2 regions of the Endozoicomonas gorgoniicola genome follow, and region 1 is predicted to be linked to the other one. Evidence: predicted binding sites of a transcription regulator. Region 1 holds the regulator's gene; the other holds the start of a gene.
The links. Region 1 encodes FNR, which switches genes on or off when oxygen is low (the NO sensors DNR and NnrR bind a similar motif). Its sites were predicted from a motif close to TTGATNTANATCAA; they were not measured.
Positions count from the first base shown of each region.

Region 2: the regulator FNR is predicted to act here: its motif matches at 5,180-5,193, upstream of NX722_RS04765 (DMSO/selenate family reductase complex A subunit).

Region 1 is NZ_JAPFCC010000001.1:514,946-522,041, forward strand. Features, by position in the region: gene NX722_RS02360 (DUF547 domain-containing protein) at 1-655, shown strand, start outside; gene NX722_RS02365 (DUF547 domain-containing protein) at 750-1,610, shown strand; gene ttcA (tRNA 2-thiocytidine(32) synthetase TtcA) at 1,693-2,625, opposite strand; gene NX722_RS02375 (TraR/DksA family transcriptional regulator) at 3,034-3,369, shown strand; gene NX722_RS02380 (hypothetical protein) at 3,370-3,903, opposite strand; gene NX722_RS02385 (adenine phosphoribosyltransferase) at 4,036-4,578, opposite strand; gene fnr (fumarate/nitrate reduction transcriptional regulator Fnr) at 4,683-5,441, opposite strand; gene hemN (oxygen-independent coproporphyrinogen III oxidase) at 5,764-7,096, opposite strand, start outside.
Region 2 is NZ_JAPFCC010000001.1:1,030,777-1,037,872, reverse strand. Features, by position in the region: gene NX722_RS04780 (hypothetical protein) at 83-883, opposite strand; gene NX722_RS04775 (dimethyl sulfoxide reductase anchor subunit family protein) at 1,133-1,972, opposite strand; gene NX722_RS04770 (DMSO/selenate family reductase complex B subunit) at 1,969-2,595, opposite strand; gene NX722_RS04765 (DMSO/selenate family reductase complex A subunit) at 2,609-5,041, opposite strand; gene moeA (molybdopterin molybdotransferase MoeA) at 5,390-6,631, opposite strand; gene mobB (molybdopterin-guanine dinucleotide biosynthesis protein B) at 6,624-7,096, opposite strand, start outside.

The sequences.
Region 1 (7,096 bases):
TTCCCGGTATCTGAAGACCTACCCCGACGGTGCGCTGTTTGCCTACAGTAAGGTGTCCAGAAAGGACCGTGCAAAACTACAGGCTTATCTTGCCAACCTGACAGGGCTGGATCCAAGGCGCTATAACCGTAAAGTGCAGCTGGCCTATTGGATTAATCTCTACAATGCCCTGACCGTTGAGTTGATTCTGAAAAACTATCCGGTTAAATCCATCACCAAAATCGGTCCCTGGTATAAATTTGGCCCCTGGGATGAAAAGCTGACTGAAGTGGCGGGTAAGTCTCTGACGCTCAACGATATAGAACACAGAATTCTGCGTCCGATCTGGCGGGATAAGCGCATTCATTATGCAGTTAACTGCGCCAGCAAGGGCTGCCCGGATCTTGCTGATAAGGCTTATACAGGAGCGACGGTTGAAGCCATGATGTCACAGGCTGCACAACGTTTTATTCGGCAGGAGAAAGGGGTGGACTTTATAGATGGTAAGCTGACGCTGTCACGAATCTATGAGTGGTATGCCGGGGATTTTGGTTCCAGAGAAGCTCTGTTAAGGCATATTAAGGAAAACAGCCGGCTTGCTATGGCTGCAAAAATAGACAAGTACAGAGGCGAATTGATCTATCAGTACAGATGGAGCCTGAATGACAGCCGGTAGCACTCTGAAATGAGTCTGGCTTTGCCGGTTGCTTTATCACTGTAGATTTCAGCCGATTGATCTAGGTACTGAAAAAGTTCAGGGATGAAATGATATGGCTTGGATTCGAAGGGCAGCCCGGCTGATGATGCTTTTCTGCCTGATGTCTCAGGTATCCACACTCCGGGCAGCCCCCGAAAAGGACTACTGGTCATTCTGGGACAAGCATGATCCCCGCAGCAAGCTAGAGGTTGAGCACAGCGACTGGCAGTTTATTCTGGATAAATACGTCCGCTTCTCTGAAAAGCAGCAGATGTATACCTTTGTTTACGGCGGTGTGAGCCGTGAGAATTCGGAACGCTTACGTGGTTATTTAAAAAATTTGTCTGAGTACGACCCCGGAACCCTGAACAAAAACGAGCAGCTGGCTTACTGGATTAATCTTTATAATGCTCTGACTGTAGAGTTGGTTTTAAAAAACTATCCGGTGAAATCTATCACCAAGCTGGGCAAAGGCTGGTTTCGTGTTGGTCCCTGGGACGATAAGCTGATTACCATTGCAGGTAAAGAACTGTCATTGAACGATATTGAGCATCGTATTCTGCGACCTGTCTGGAATAACCCCCGAATACACTATGCGGTTAACTGTGCCAGTATTGGCTGTCCTGATATTGCGCCGGAAGCCTATTCCGGCAAACGGATTGAAGCCCAGATGGATGAGGCGGCAAAACGCTTTATCAACCAGAGTAAAGGTGTCAACTTTGTCAGTGGGCGACTGGTGTTGTCGAAAATCTTTGACTGGTATAGCGATGATTTTGCGGGTAAAGACAATTCCGGCAAAGACTATTCCGGCGAAGAAGGAGTCTGGAAAGAGTTGTTGCAGTTTGCTGACCCCGGACTTCGAACCCGCCTCGAGTCTTACAAGGGTGGAATCAGTTACCACTATAACTGGAAACTGAATGAGTTTCGTCGTTGATTATTACTTTCCAGTCTTGCCCGTCCCGGTTCTGGCCTGTCCTTTTCGTGAGATGCCAGAACCAGGGATGAACGAAAACAGATCAGGCAGAGGCTGGTTCGAAATTGATGACCTGCACAGTATTGTCTTCAGCGGCAGGCATGGCTTCCGGAATATTACCTGAGAATATCTCCTGACTGTCTTCAAACTCATAAGGCTTGCGTTCGCCGGAGCGATCTACTGTCAGACTGGCGAAATCGAACAGTTCGGTGTCTGCCATCTGCGAAGGGGCAATAGTTTGCATAGCCGTGAAGATGGATTCGATTCGGCTTGGGTGCTTCTTCTCCCATTCTGCCAGCATGGCTTTAATGTTTTGTCGCTGCAGGTTTTCCTGGGAGCCACACAGGTTACAGGGGATAATCGGGTAGTTCTGTATCTGTGCGAAACGGCTGATGTCTTTCTCGCGGCAGTAAGCCAGGGGGCGGATGATCACGTTGCGACCATCGTCTGAACGTAGCTTGGGGGGCATGGCAGACAGGCGGGAACCATAAAACATATTCAGGAACAGGGTTTCAACGATGTCGTCCTTATGGTGGCCCAGGGCGATTTTGGTGGCACCGATGTCCTCTGCAAAGGAGTAGAGCGTACCACGGCGCAGGCGGGAGCAAAGGCCGCAGGTGGTTTTACCTTCCGGAATCTTGGACTTTACCACTGAATACGTGTCGCGGTTAATGATGTGGTAAGGCACTCCGACATTGTCCAGATAGTCAGGCAGAACATGCTCCGGGAAACCCGGCTGTTTCTGGTCCAGGTTAACGGCGACCAGCTCAAAACGAATGGGGGCGCTTTTCTGCAGGCTCATCAGGATGTCGAGCATGGTGTAGCTGTCCTTACCCCCTGACAGGCAGACCATGATCCGGTCGCCCTCCTCAATCATATTGAAGTCTTCTATGGCTTTGCCGGTAAAGCGTCTCAGTTTTTTCTGGAGTTTATTGAAACTGTATTTTTCTGCGCCAGTCAGGGTGGACGAACTCATAGGTTTAGAACACTGATTCCGAAATAAAGCTGGAGATTATAGCTGTGTGCAATATTCAGCCGCAATCCGGTGCTTCTACCAACAGTCACCCCGGAAGCGTTGTTGATGTAGATCAATGTTCTGGTGCTGTTTCGGTATATGCAGAGTGTGTCATTATATGAGATAAAATGTTCTACAGGGTTGAAATCATCCGCTAACTTTAATCTGTGCTGAAAATAGACAGTTGGCTATGAATCAGAACGCTATCAGGGAATGTTGACTTAACCTGTATAAACCATTCAGGGGCAGTGCTTTTCGGCTTGCCGAATAATTTCCTTTGCTCATGGCTGTTTAAGCTGAATAACGGTAACTCAGGGATAGCCAGTACTAACAATAATCTTCGATAAACGCAATGTTCAGGGGATTTTTATGAGTGATTACAAAAAGTTGAGAGATTGGATGCTAAACCGCCGGGAAGCACTCAATGAGCGGTTGCATAGCATCAAAAAAGACGTCACTCGCAAAGCCAGTGCAGACTGGTCTGAGCAGGCTCAGGAGCGGGAAAATGATGAGGTTATTGATGCACTGGGGAATGAGGCCAGAATTGAGCTGAATAAGATCAATCTGGCTCTGGATCGAATGAATAATGATGAGTATGGTTATTGCGTCGTCTGTGGTGATGAGATCGCCTCCGCCCGATTGGGCGCTATGCCTTATGCCGATCTTTGCATCAAGTGTGCAGAAGCGCGTGATAGTCGTAGTTGATTAAAGACTTCGAATGACGGCTGTCGCCTGATTTTTACTGGCCTGGCTGGTTTCCCCTGTGATCAGCCTTTCATAACTGTCTACAAAGCTTTGCACTGACCCCGGGTTATGCCGGTGGAAATAGTTGTGCCACAGTTTGCCCAGTCCTTTGATATCGTCTTCTGGTAAGGAATGAATGCTTTTTTCAGTCCGGCAATAGATCAGCCATGCAATCGCCGTTGCATAGGACAGGTTGGTGGCCAGTTCATGGTGAGGGTGACACAGAAATTCTCTCTGGCTGGCCAGGCCTCTGACCAGGCTCGACAGTTCTGACCTTTTTGCCAGGTAAAAGTCCCAGATATTCCGGTGCATTCGGGGAGAGATATGATAAATCCCCAGAGCCCGATGATGATCCTGTTTGATATGAAACCCCAGCTCTGACTCTCTGGCCGCTGTTCCCAGCAACAGGTTTTCGGCGGTTGGGCTCCACATTTTGAGATGCTTCAGGGTGGGACGGACAACGTAATGGCGCAATTCCTTTGCACAAATTCCCATACCTTGATCCTTCGTGAGGTTTAATACTCGTTTTATCGTATCACTGGCTTAATACTGAAGCATCTGCCATTTTGGAAATAATCTGTAAGAGATGCCATACAAAGAGGAGCTGCTGACTCACTCTAACAGAGCTTATTCCCCTTCAAAGGCGCACAACGAAAAGGTGGGAACGCCTGCATTTTGCAGACGACGGGAGCCGCCAAGGTCAGGCAGGTCCATAATCGCTGCCGCCTCAATGGTTCTTGCGCCCAGTTTTTCAATGAGCTGAACCGCAGCCAGCAGAGTGCCACCCGTTGCAATCAGGTCGTCAACCAGTAAGACCCGGTCACCTTTTTGCAGGCTGTCGGCATGAACCTCCAGGCTGGCTGTTCCATACTCCAGATCGTATTCTACCGAGATGGTTTTGGCGGGCAGTTTACCTTTTTTGCGAAACAGAACCAGAGGCTTGTTGAGTACATAGGAAAGGTTGGAGCCGATCAGAAAGCCCCGTGCATCCATTGCACCAATATGGCTGAAATCCAGCTCCATGTAACGGTGGATAAAACTGTCCATCACGCCACGCCAGGCTTTTGGGTTTTCAAAAATGGTGGAAACATCCCGGAACAGAATGCCTGGCTTGGGCCAGTCGGGAACAGTACGAATCTGGGACTTGAGATAAAAATCGTCGATGATCATGAAGTGGCAACCATATGCTGTGAAAGTGCTGATCATGGCTTGGAGAAAACCACTGCCGTACGGTGCCATCGGACTGTACGACAGTGTGAACAGGTTACATCAAATCAGTTTATTGCAATGATCTGTTCAATATCAGCGGCTTTTCCGCCAGCCAGAGAGCATAGTTGAACTGCGTCACGAATTTCAATTTCCTTGCCAACAGCCGAAATCAGGCCGTTTTTCTGGAAACGAGTGAAAACACGGCTAACCGTCTCTACTGCCAGACCCAGATAGTTGCCCATCTCGTTACGGGACATGGACAGTCTGAAAGACTGGGATGAGAAACCACGACGACGGAAACGGCTGGCAAGATTGATCAGGAATGTAGCGATACGCTCGTCTGCATTCTTCTTGGACAGCAGCATCATCATTTGCTGGTCTTCCCTGATTTTTTTGCTCATCAGGCGCATCAGGTGACGACCCAGCTCCGGGAATTCGTCAGACAGCATTTCCAGCTGCTCAAACGGAATCTCACACACCATGGTGGTTTCCATGGCCTGGGCGGAGACCGGATACATGTCAGTGTCCATACCGCTCAGGCCGAGGATTTCGCTTGGCAGGTAGAAGGCAGTAATCTGTTCTTCACCTTCGTTAGTTGCTGTGTAGGTTTTGATAGCCCCGGAACGCACAGCGTATACGCTGTCGAACGGGTCTCCTTCCAGAAACAGGTGTTCCCCTTTTTTCAGCGGGCGGCCGCGTTTTATGATTCGATCCAGATTGTCAATGTCTTTCACGCTCAACGCCAGCGGCAGGCACAGAGAGCTGAGACTGCAATCCCTGCATGCCACATGGCTTGGTTGTCGGACGTTGGGCTTAGACGTCATTGAGTGCCCTCAAGGTCTTAAATGCAAAACGCTGACTATTGTATGGAAAATATTTGGAAAGTGTAAGTGCGGTGTTGACTTACGAATGTTGATATTGATTGTTTTTTGAACTTAATTCGGTAAGTCGCATTATGTTGCGGCTGATAGCTGGTCTTATTAGTGAATGCTTTGCCCTTTTTCTGGGTTTGAGCAGGGTGTTTGCGACTTTTTATACGACGCCCTTTAAGAAGCAGGAGTTTCATTGTTGTTGTCGGCTTATTGAGCACTGCACAGATCAGAGTTAGAGCGACTAACCTCTGATCTATGTAAAAGGATATCCAGATTAAATCACTTTAGAAAAAAGCTTCGTGTTTTTTTGCTCCTGATAATACCGGTCAAACACCATGCAGATATTTCGTATCAGCAGTTTGCCTACCGGTGTGACTTCCAGAATTTCGGGTGTTATGACGATCAGACCATCCTGTGCCAGTGGTTTTAAGTTGATCAGTTCAGACAGAAAGTAGCTGGGAAAATCAATAGAATATTGCTGCTCAATTGTTTCTGGTTTTAGTCTGAAATGGCAGATCAGCTCGTTGATGACACTCTGACGAATCTGGTCATCTCTGGTCATTTTCAGACCGCGCTTAATCGGCAACTGACTTTGCTCGATAGCAGACTGGTATTCAGCCATATTTGTATAGTTCTGGATATAGGTGTTGCCTACCTTGCTGATAGAAGAGATGCCCATACCTATCAGGTCACACTGGCTGTGTGTGGTATAACCCTGAAAGTTGCGATGCAGCGTGCCGTCTTCCTGTGCTACTGCCAGCTCGTCATCGGGTAGTGCAAAATGATCCATGCCGATGTAAACATAGCCACTGTCCAGTAACCTGCGGGTCGCCTGCTGCAGAATCTGCAGTTTGACATCGGCAGGTGGCAGGTCTCTCTCATTTATTCGACGCTGTGGCATAAAGCGATGTGGCAGGTGAGCGTAGTTAAACAGCGACAGACGATCGGGTTGCATCGCGATCACCTTATCAATGGTAGTCATGAATCCGCTGAGCGTCTGTTGCGGCAGCCCGTATATCAGGTCCATGTGAACCGATTTGAATGCCATGGTGCGGGCTGCATCAAGAACCGATTCAATTTGCGCTTCGCTTTGTACCCGGTTAACCGCCTGCTGTACCACCGGGTCCAGATCCTGAACGCCAATGCTGATGCGGGTAAAGCCCTGGTCCCGCAATGTCGCCATCATGGGCCAGTCTACTTCACGAGGGTCCAGTTCGATGGAGTAATCAATGTCACTCCCGTGGGACAGTTTGAAGTGTTCAGATACCTTGTTCATCAACGCTGAAATCTGTTCCTGATTAAGGAAAGTGGGCGTGCCGCCCCCAAGGTGTAGCTGTTGTACTTCCTGATCGTCATTATACAGGTCTGCCTGCAGCTCAATTTCTTTGAACAGGTAGTTCAGGTAAGTGTCTGCCTGCTCTTTGCGCTGAGTGACAATCTTGTTGCAGGCACAGTAGTAACAAACGTGCTGGCAAAACGGAATATGGAAATACAGCGACAGAGGCTTGTCTGTGGCTGAACTACGCCAGGCGCTGGACTGATAATGCTGCTTGTCGAAGTCTTCAGAAAACTGAACTGCCGTTGGGTATGAGGTATAGCGTGGACCA
Region 2 (7,096 bases), 520 kb from region 1:
TTAACAAAGTGGAAAATAAAAAACTGCGAGAGACAATTACTGCTACTTATTTAGTTTCAGCAATGGCCTCTGCACTCTGGGTTTAATTAATGGCTGACATTACTTTTCTTTCAAGTCTGCCCAAGTCAAACACTACCTTATCAAGATCGTTCAGAATAGAATCAAACTCTTTTGCAAAAGGTTTTTCTTCAAACATTTGTTTATCTATAGTTTCTTTGGTCGTTTTCAACTGTTCAAGCGTTTGCTCTATTTCTCTTTTAAGATACATTTTTTCTATTCCACTAGCAGGTATAAAAGTACTGAAAATAGCTTTCGCAGCAGTGTAATAACAAAGACCGGCAAGAGAAAGCATCGCTACTACTCCAGCAGTAACGTTATGCTCTTTTTCATTCAGGTCACCTATGCTTGAAAAGAGCATGTTACCCAGTCCAACAAGTGCAGAAAATTTGAATCCTATCAGGCTAAGCAGCTTAGCTGCAACTTGCATACTTGAACCTATGTTTATTCTATTTAAACTGCCTAATTCCTTATTAAGACTTTCTTCAATAGATAACAGTTCTTTTTGCATTTCTTTAAGGGAACTAAAACCTAAACCTGCTGTCTGGAGCGTTTTATTCATTTCATTCACTCGCTCACTTTTTTTCTGCGCAGTTTTTCGAGCTACTTTGGTTTCATCTACCGTCATTACATCAACGGTTTTTAATGCAATGTCTCCAAATATGTAGCCAATTGGATTCATATATTTAGAACAGAGAGCTATGCTGGTGACCGCAGTATCGACTGTTAGAGCACCCCATACCGATTGTACAAAACTACTTTCCTCTTGCTGAGGGTTTTGAGCAGCGATATTCACTACAGGCGGTTGTACATTACCCAAATTCATTTTACTTCTCCTTAAGCAGTATTAATATCCATATTCATCAAGACAAAATATTTAGACTCGAAAGCAAATGGTTAGTTCACGCTTATTCATCTAACGTTGATATCTATATACCTGGATAAAAGAAATCAGACAGGCGGGCAGATAGTCGCTGAAAGCTTGTCCAGCCTGATTGATCAAGAGAAGGGAAAAATCAGCACAAGCCCTGAGCCAGCAATCATCGACTGGTTCAGGGCTGTTAAACGCTACCTCTTACATACCGGAACCGGCACTCAGATGGATATCGTAGAAGAAAGCACGACCCATAAGTTCAGAGGCCAGCACGACAACAAAGCTGATTGCAGCCTGATAACCACTGCTGCTGCCACGCATGGCAGAGACTGCAAACATCAGTACCCCACCCACCAGAAGCACCAGACGAACCACCGCCAGCATCTGACCGTAGCTCAACATCGCCAGAGGGTTAACAGCAACCGACAACTGTCCCAGCCAGAACAAGTAGCCTACATAACCCACCAGGGCAATGGTCATTGTCATCAATACAGCCATTCCTAACGCTTTGTCAGTCAGAGCCAGACCGCTAAGGTTGACTGACTGAAAGCGCAATAATGCAGCCGCCGCTATAGGCCCCGCAACCGCTGCCGTCATCAGGAACTGAAAAGGTGTCCAGTTGCTGTTCCAGCTCGGTACTGTTGCCAGCGTGTAAACTCTTGAAATAGCAAGAACAAAAACAACTCCCAACACCATGGCAACAGGCAACACCAGCTTTTGCAATCCTGGTGCAATACCAAAAAGCCGCATAGCCGTATAGGTGACACCGGCACCACCAAACAGGCTAAGAGCCACAATTTCCAGACTCAGAGCAGAGAAGTGTTCCAGACCGAACAATACGTTGAACATCCGGAAAGGTTGTCCCAGGTGGGTGGTCGATGCCACCGCAGCCAAACCCAACAGAACAAACACGGCCATAAAGCTGCGTGTCATCACCTTTTCATTGGGCTTGGCCAGCATTTCAACCAGGCCAAGAGTGACAAACAAACCAACTGCACTTTGTGCCAGAACAGTGAAGAAAACCAAAGGCAACTCACTCATAATCCTACCTCCTGCGGGTTCTCAATTTTGCCTTCTTTATCACCGCTCAGGCGGGAATTACGAGAGGTACCAATAATCACTGATGGATTGGTCAGCGTCTGATCCGGCAGTGGCGCAATATCGGCACGGTTTCCGTATCTGGCACGCAATTCATCAATCGGGCCAAACTCCAGCGCACGCAGCGGGCAGGACTCAACACACACTGGCTTCTGGCCTGTAGCCACTCTTTCATAACAGCCATTGCACTTACTCATAACTTTCTTGACCGGGTTAAACTGTGGTGCCCCGTAAGGACAGGCCATTTCACAGTAACGGCAGCCTACGCATACGGTGTCGTCCACAACGACCAGACCATCTTCTTCACGCTTATGCATAGCGCCTGTCGGGCATGCTTTGGTACAGGCAGGCTGCGCACAGTGGTTACAGCTGATGGATACATAATAAGCAAACACATCATTGCTGAAAGTACCGTCTTCGTGCTGAACCCAGTCGCCTCCGGAGTATTCGTAAACACGACGCCAGTTCATACCTACTGGCAGATCATTTTTGTCTTTACAAGACAGTTGACAGGTTTTACAGCCGGTACACTTACTGGTATCGACATAGAATCCCATTTGAGCCATTGTTCAATACTCCTCAGACCCTGGCGATTTCAACCAGATTGGTGTGTTGGGGGTTCCCTTTCGACAAAGGTGTTGGCCTTTGATTCGTTAACACATTAAAACAACCACCACGATCAACCCCTTTACGATCCGGCTTGTACCAGGCACCTTCACCCAAAGCCATCACTCCGGGAATGATTCGTGGAGTGACCTTAGCCAGAACCCGGGTTTCACCACGGTCATTCCAGATGCGTACCTGATCGCCATTTTTAATGCCACGAGCCTTCGCATCCACTGGGTTCATCCAGACACCATCCATCACGGCTTCACGCAGTACCGGAATGTTATGATAAGTCGAGTGAACCCGCCCTTTAGTGTGGAAACCGACCAGCTGCAAAGGATACTTCTCTGTCAGCGGATCAAGATGACTTTCCCAGGTGGTCACATATTGCGGTATCGGGGTGATGACATCGCCTTCAGGCAGAACCCACTCTTTTGCAATCTTCTCCAGCTTGGTGGAGTAGATTTCAATTTTACCCGAAGGTGTCCCTAACGCGTGTTTCACCGGGTCAGTACGGAAGTCTTCCAGTGCAACCCGGTTATCTTCCGGCGCCATTACCCTTAAAGGACCGTCTTTTCGCAGCTGTTCCAGAGAAGGTAGACGGGAATCTTTGGCCCGGGCTCCGGCGTACAGATGCTCAACCCACTGCTCATGGGTACGACCCTCTGTATACTGCTCACGAATTCCAAAACGTTCCGCCACGCCCACACACACATCGTAAGCACTGCGGCACTCATACATCGGCTTAATAGCGGGAACCAGAGGTACAACTGCACCCATAGAACCGGAAGCGTAACCATCGGAGCTGACCTCTGTGTTTTCCAGAGTCGTCACATCAGGTAACAGCAAATCAGCAAAGCGTGCGCTCGGTGTCATATGGTTATCGAGAAGAACGATAAACTCACACAGGCTTTCATCTCGCAAGATTTCTCTCGTGCGGTTTATATCAGCATGCTGGTTTGCCAACATATTACTGGCATAACTGATCAGCATTTTAATTGACGTGTTTAATTGCTTAACGCCAAGAACACCATCCGTTTTGTCTGTCATTTCCTGACCCCGGACGATAGCATCCGTCCAGCCAAAGAAAGGAATAGCAGCTTTTACAGGGTTTTTTCCGGTCGGAATCATTGGCACCGGATAGCTATAGTTCGCAGGCATATCACCGGTATTAGTACCGGGCAGACCAATGTTACCGGTCAGAATGGGCAACATAACAATAGAGCGGGCTGACTGCTCACCGTTGGCCTGACGTTGAATGCCAGTACCCTGAAGGATATAAGCCGGTTTGGCAGAACCAATTTCGCGAGCCAGCTGAATAATCTTTTTGGCTGGAATACCAGTCATGCCAGAAGCCCACACAGGTGTCTTTTCGATACCGTCGGGCCCCTGACCCAGGATATGAGCTTTATAGTGTCCATTTTTCGGTGCACTGGCTGGCAGTGTTTTTTCATCATAGCCCTGGCAATATTTATCCAGGAATGCCTGATCCACCAGGTTCTCGGTAATCAACACATGGGCAATACCTTCAACCAGCGCAGCATCGGTTCCGGGACGAATAGGAATCCATTCATCTTCTTTACCCAGCATAGTGTCGGTATAACGAGGATCAATAATGATGGTACGAACATTTCTCTCACGCACAGCCACACTGTGTTCGTAAATTTCACCACCGCCACTCATTCGGGTTTCAGCCGGGTTGTACCCAAACATCACCAGCAGATCTGCGTTCTTAATTTCTGAGGTATAACTGCCATTAGCAGCGGCCTTGGTATCGCCGTATGTGAAAGGCAGGGCATGCTGAATCTGCCCCCAGCTGTAGTTACCCCAGTATTTCAGGTATCCACCCAGCATATTCATCAGGCGATGCAGGGCATGCTGACCATCTGTACGATAGCCTTGGGTACCAGTGCCATAGGTGAAAAAGATGGAATCATTGCCGTGGGTGTCAATCGTGTACTTCAGCTTATCGGCCAGCAAGTCCAGGGCTTCGTCCCAGCTAATGCGTTCAAAACGCCCTTCACCACGCTCACCGATACGTTTCATCGGGTATTTCAGACGATCCGGATTATAAACCCGATGTTTAATAGAACGACCTCGCAGGCAGGCACGAATCTGGTGCTCTCCAAAAACTTTATCATCACCCCGATTATCAGACTCTATTTGGGTAATAACGCCGTCATTGGTATGCACCTGCAGTGCGCAGCGGCTCCCGCAATTCACCATACAGGCGGACCAGGTCGTTTTGTTTTCGGGGGTTTTCTTATCAGTAAAAGAAGCTTTGGCAACAGACTTTAACGGCAGTCCAGCGCTGACTACAGAGGCGCCTCCTAACAGCGAGCCCCACTTCATAAAGCGGCGCCGCTTCATAGGCGACAGGATCGTTTCATCAAGCCAGTTTTTCATTGAGTGCTCCGGTCAATTGGGTTTGACCTGAGTAGCAAACTCCTGAAATAAAATGTTTTTTAATAGGCACATGGACGAGAGCTTGCAAGTCAGGATTCAGGCTGTGCAGATAATAAAGGTATGTTTTGCAGTCGATAATTGATCTGAGTCAACTAATGTTGACTATTTTTTGTGCTACCAAATATTAAACACACTGACTATGCGGTCACCACTAACGCAATTGCGGCATCTGCCTGCCATACAAAGCCTGCCCCTAACGTACCCGCAGATAAGAATGATTGAGATTTGCCGCCACCGGTGCAGGGTGGCGGCGAAGAGTGGCGGCGAAGAGTGGCGGCGAAGAGTGTGTTAATTCATCAGCAGATGAGTAAACAGCTGAACCGTTACCTGCTCCCCCTCTGCCACATCACCCTGTTGCTCAGACAGAACGATATAACAGTTAGCCAGACTCATGGAACGCATCACTCCGGAACCCTGGCTGCCTGTAGTCACCACTTCCATCTGCCCATCCGCGCCGGTTGACAGAATACCGCGCTGAAACTCTCTCCGTCCCGGCCTCTTCTTAAGCGGGGTTTTACACACAGCCTGAATGGTTTGCAGACCAGCTGCGCGGGTACCCATCAAGTGCAGAAGAGCGGGCGTTGCCAGCTGCTGAAACGTTATCGTGGCGGAAACCGGATTACCGGGCAAACCAATAAACCAGCTATCAGGCAGTCGTCCAAAGGCAAAAGGCTTGCCGGGCTTGATCGCCAGTTTCCAGAACGACATGGTGCCCATTTCCTGCAGAATATCCTTAACGAAATCGGCATCACCCACGGAAACACCGCCCGAAGTAATGACGACATCCGCCTGCTGATCTGCTTTTGTAAAAGCCTGACGCAGCGCTTCCGGATCATCAGCAATTAGCCCCAGATCAATAACCTCAATGCCCAGACGCTTCAGCATGGCTTTTAATGCAAAACGATTACTGTCGTAAATATCGCCCGGCCTTAGCGACTGTCCCGGCAATTTCAGCTCATCACCCGTAGAAAACAGCGCTACTTTGACACGACGAAAGACTTTTACTTCAGGAACACCGAGGGAAGCCAGCACCCCCAGGTCCTGTGCCCTCACTCTATGACCCGCCGCAAACACCTTACAACCTTCCGGGATATCTTCGCCCGCAAGACGGACATTATTACCGGTGACTTCAGGTTTATTCAGAAACTGAACACCGTTGTCCGTTACATTCACCTGCTCCTGCATAATCACAGTGTCTGCGCTATCCGGTACGCTGGCACCGGTCATAATCCGGATACACTGTCCGGCAGGCAGTTCGCCAGCATAAGGGTGGCCGGCCAGTGACTGCCCGGCCAGTGGCAGCGTATCGGTATTCTCCAGGTCTTTAAGCCGCAGGGCATAACCGTCCATGGCTGAATTATTGTGGGAAGGAACATTGACGGGCGAAATAACAGGTTCAGCCAGCACCCGGTCCAGAGCATCCTCCAGGGCGACCTGTTCAACCCCGGATACCGGGGTAATTTCCTGACGGAGTTTTTCCAGTCCCTGCTCCAGGGGCATCAGTCCGGGAGTTGAACAGCAATCAGTCATGGGATAATTCCTTTAAAAAAGTGGCAACAATAAAGTCTGCAATCTGTTCAGGATGGTTGATATCCAGAACCGGCATTAAACGCTCTGGCTGATAGCCAGAATCATCACAGGCGATGGCAATAATATTGGGGTCGCCGGGATGCAACGGCAGCTTGTTGAGAACGGGCCGGTACAGCTCGATCTTGGTAAAAGGCTCATCACGAAACCCTTCCACCACGACCAGGTCCAGGTTATCCAGGTCCAGCAAACGAAGCTGTTCTTCAAGCATACGGGGGGTATCCGGGTCTCGCTCGGTATAACAGACAGACCGCTGTGGCGTGCTCAACACCAGTTGTGTGGCACCCGCATGCCGCAAACGATAACTGTCCTTGCCCGGCTTGTCCGGATCAATATCATGGTGCGATGCTTTTACCATTCCCACCCTGAGTTTTCGCCCCACCAGAATGGGCAGCAGCTTTTCCAGCA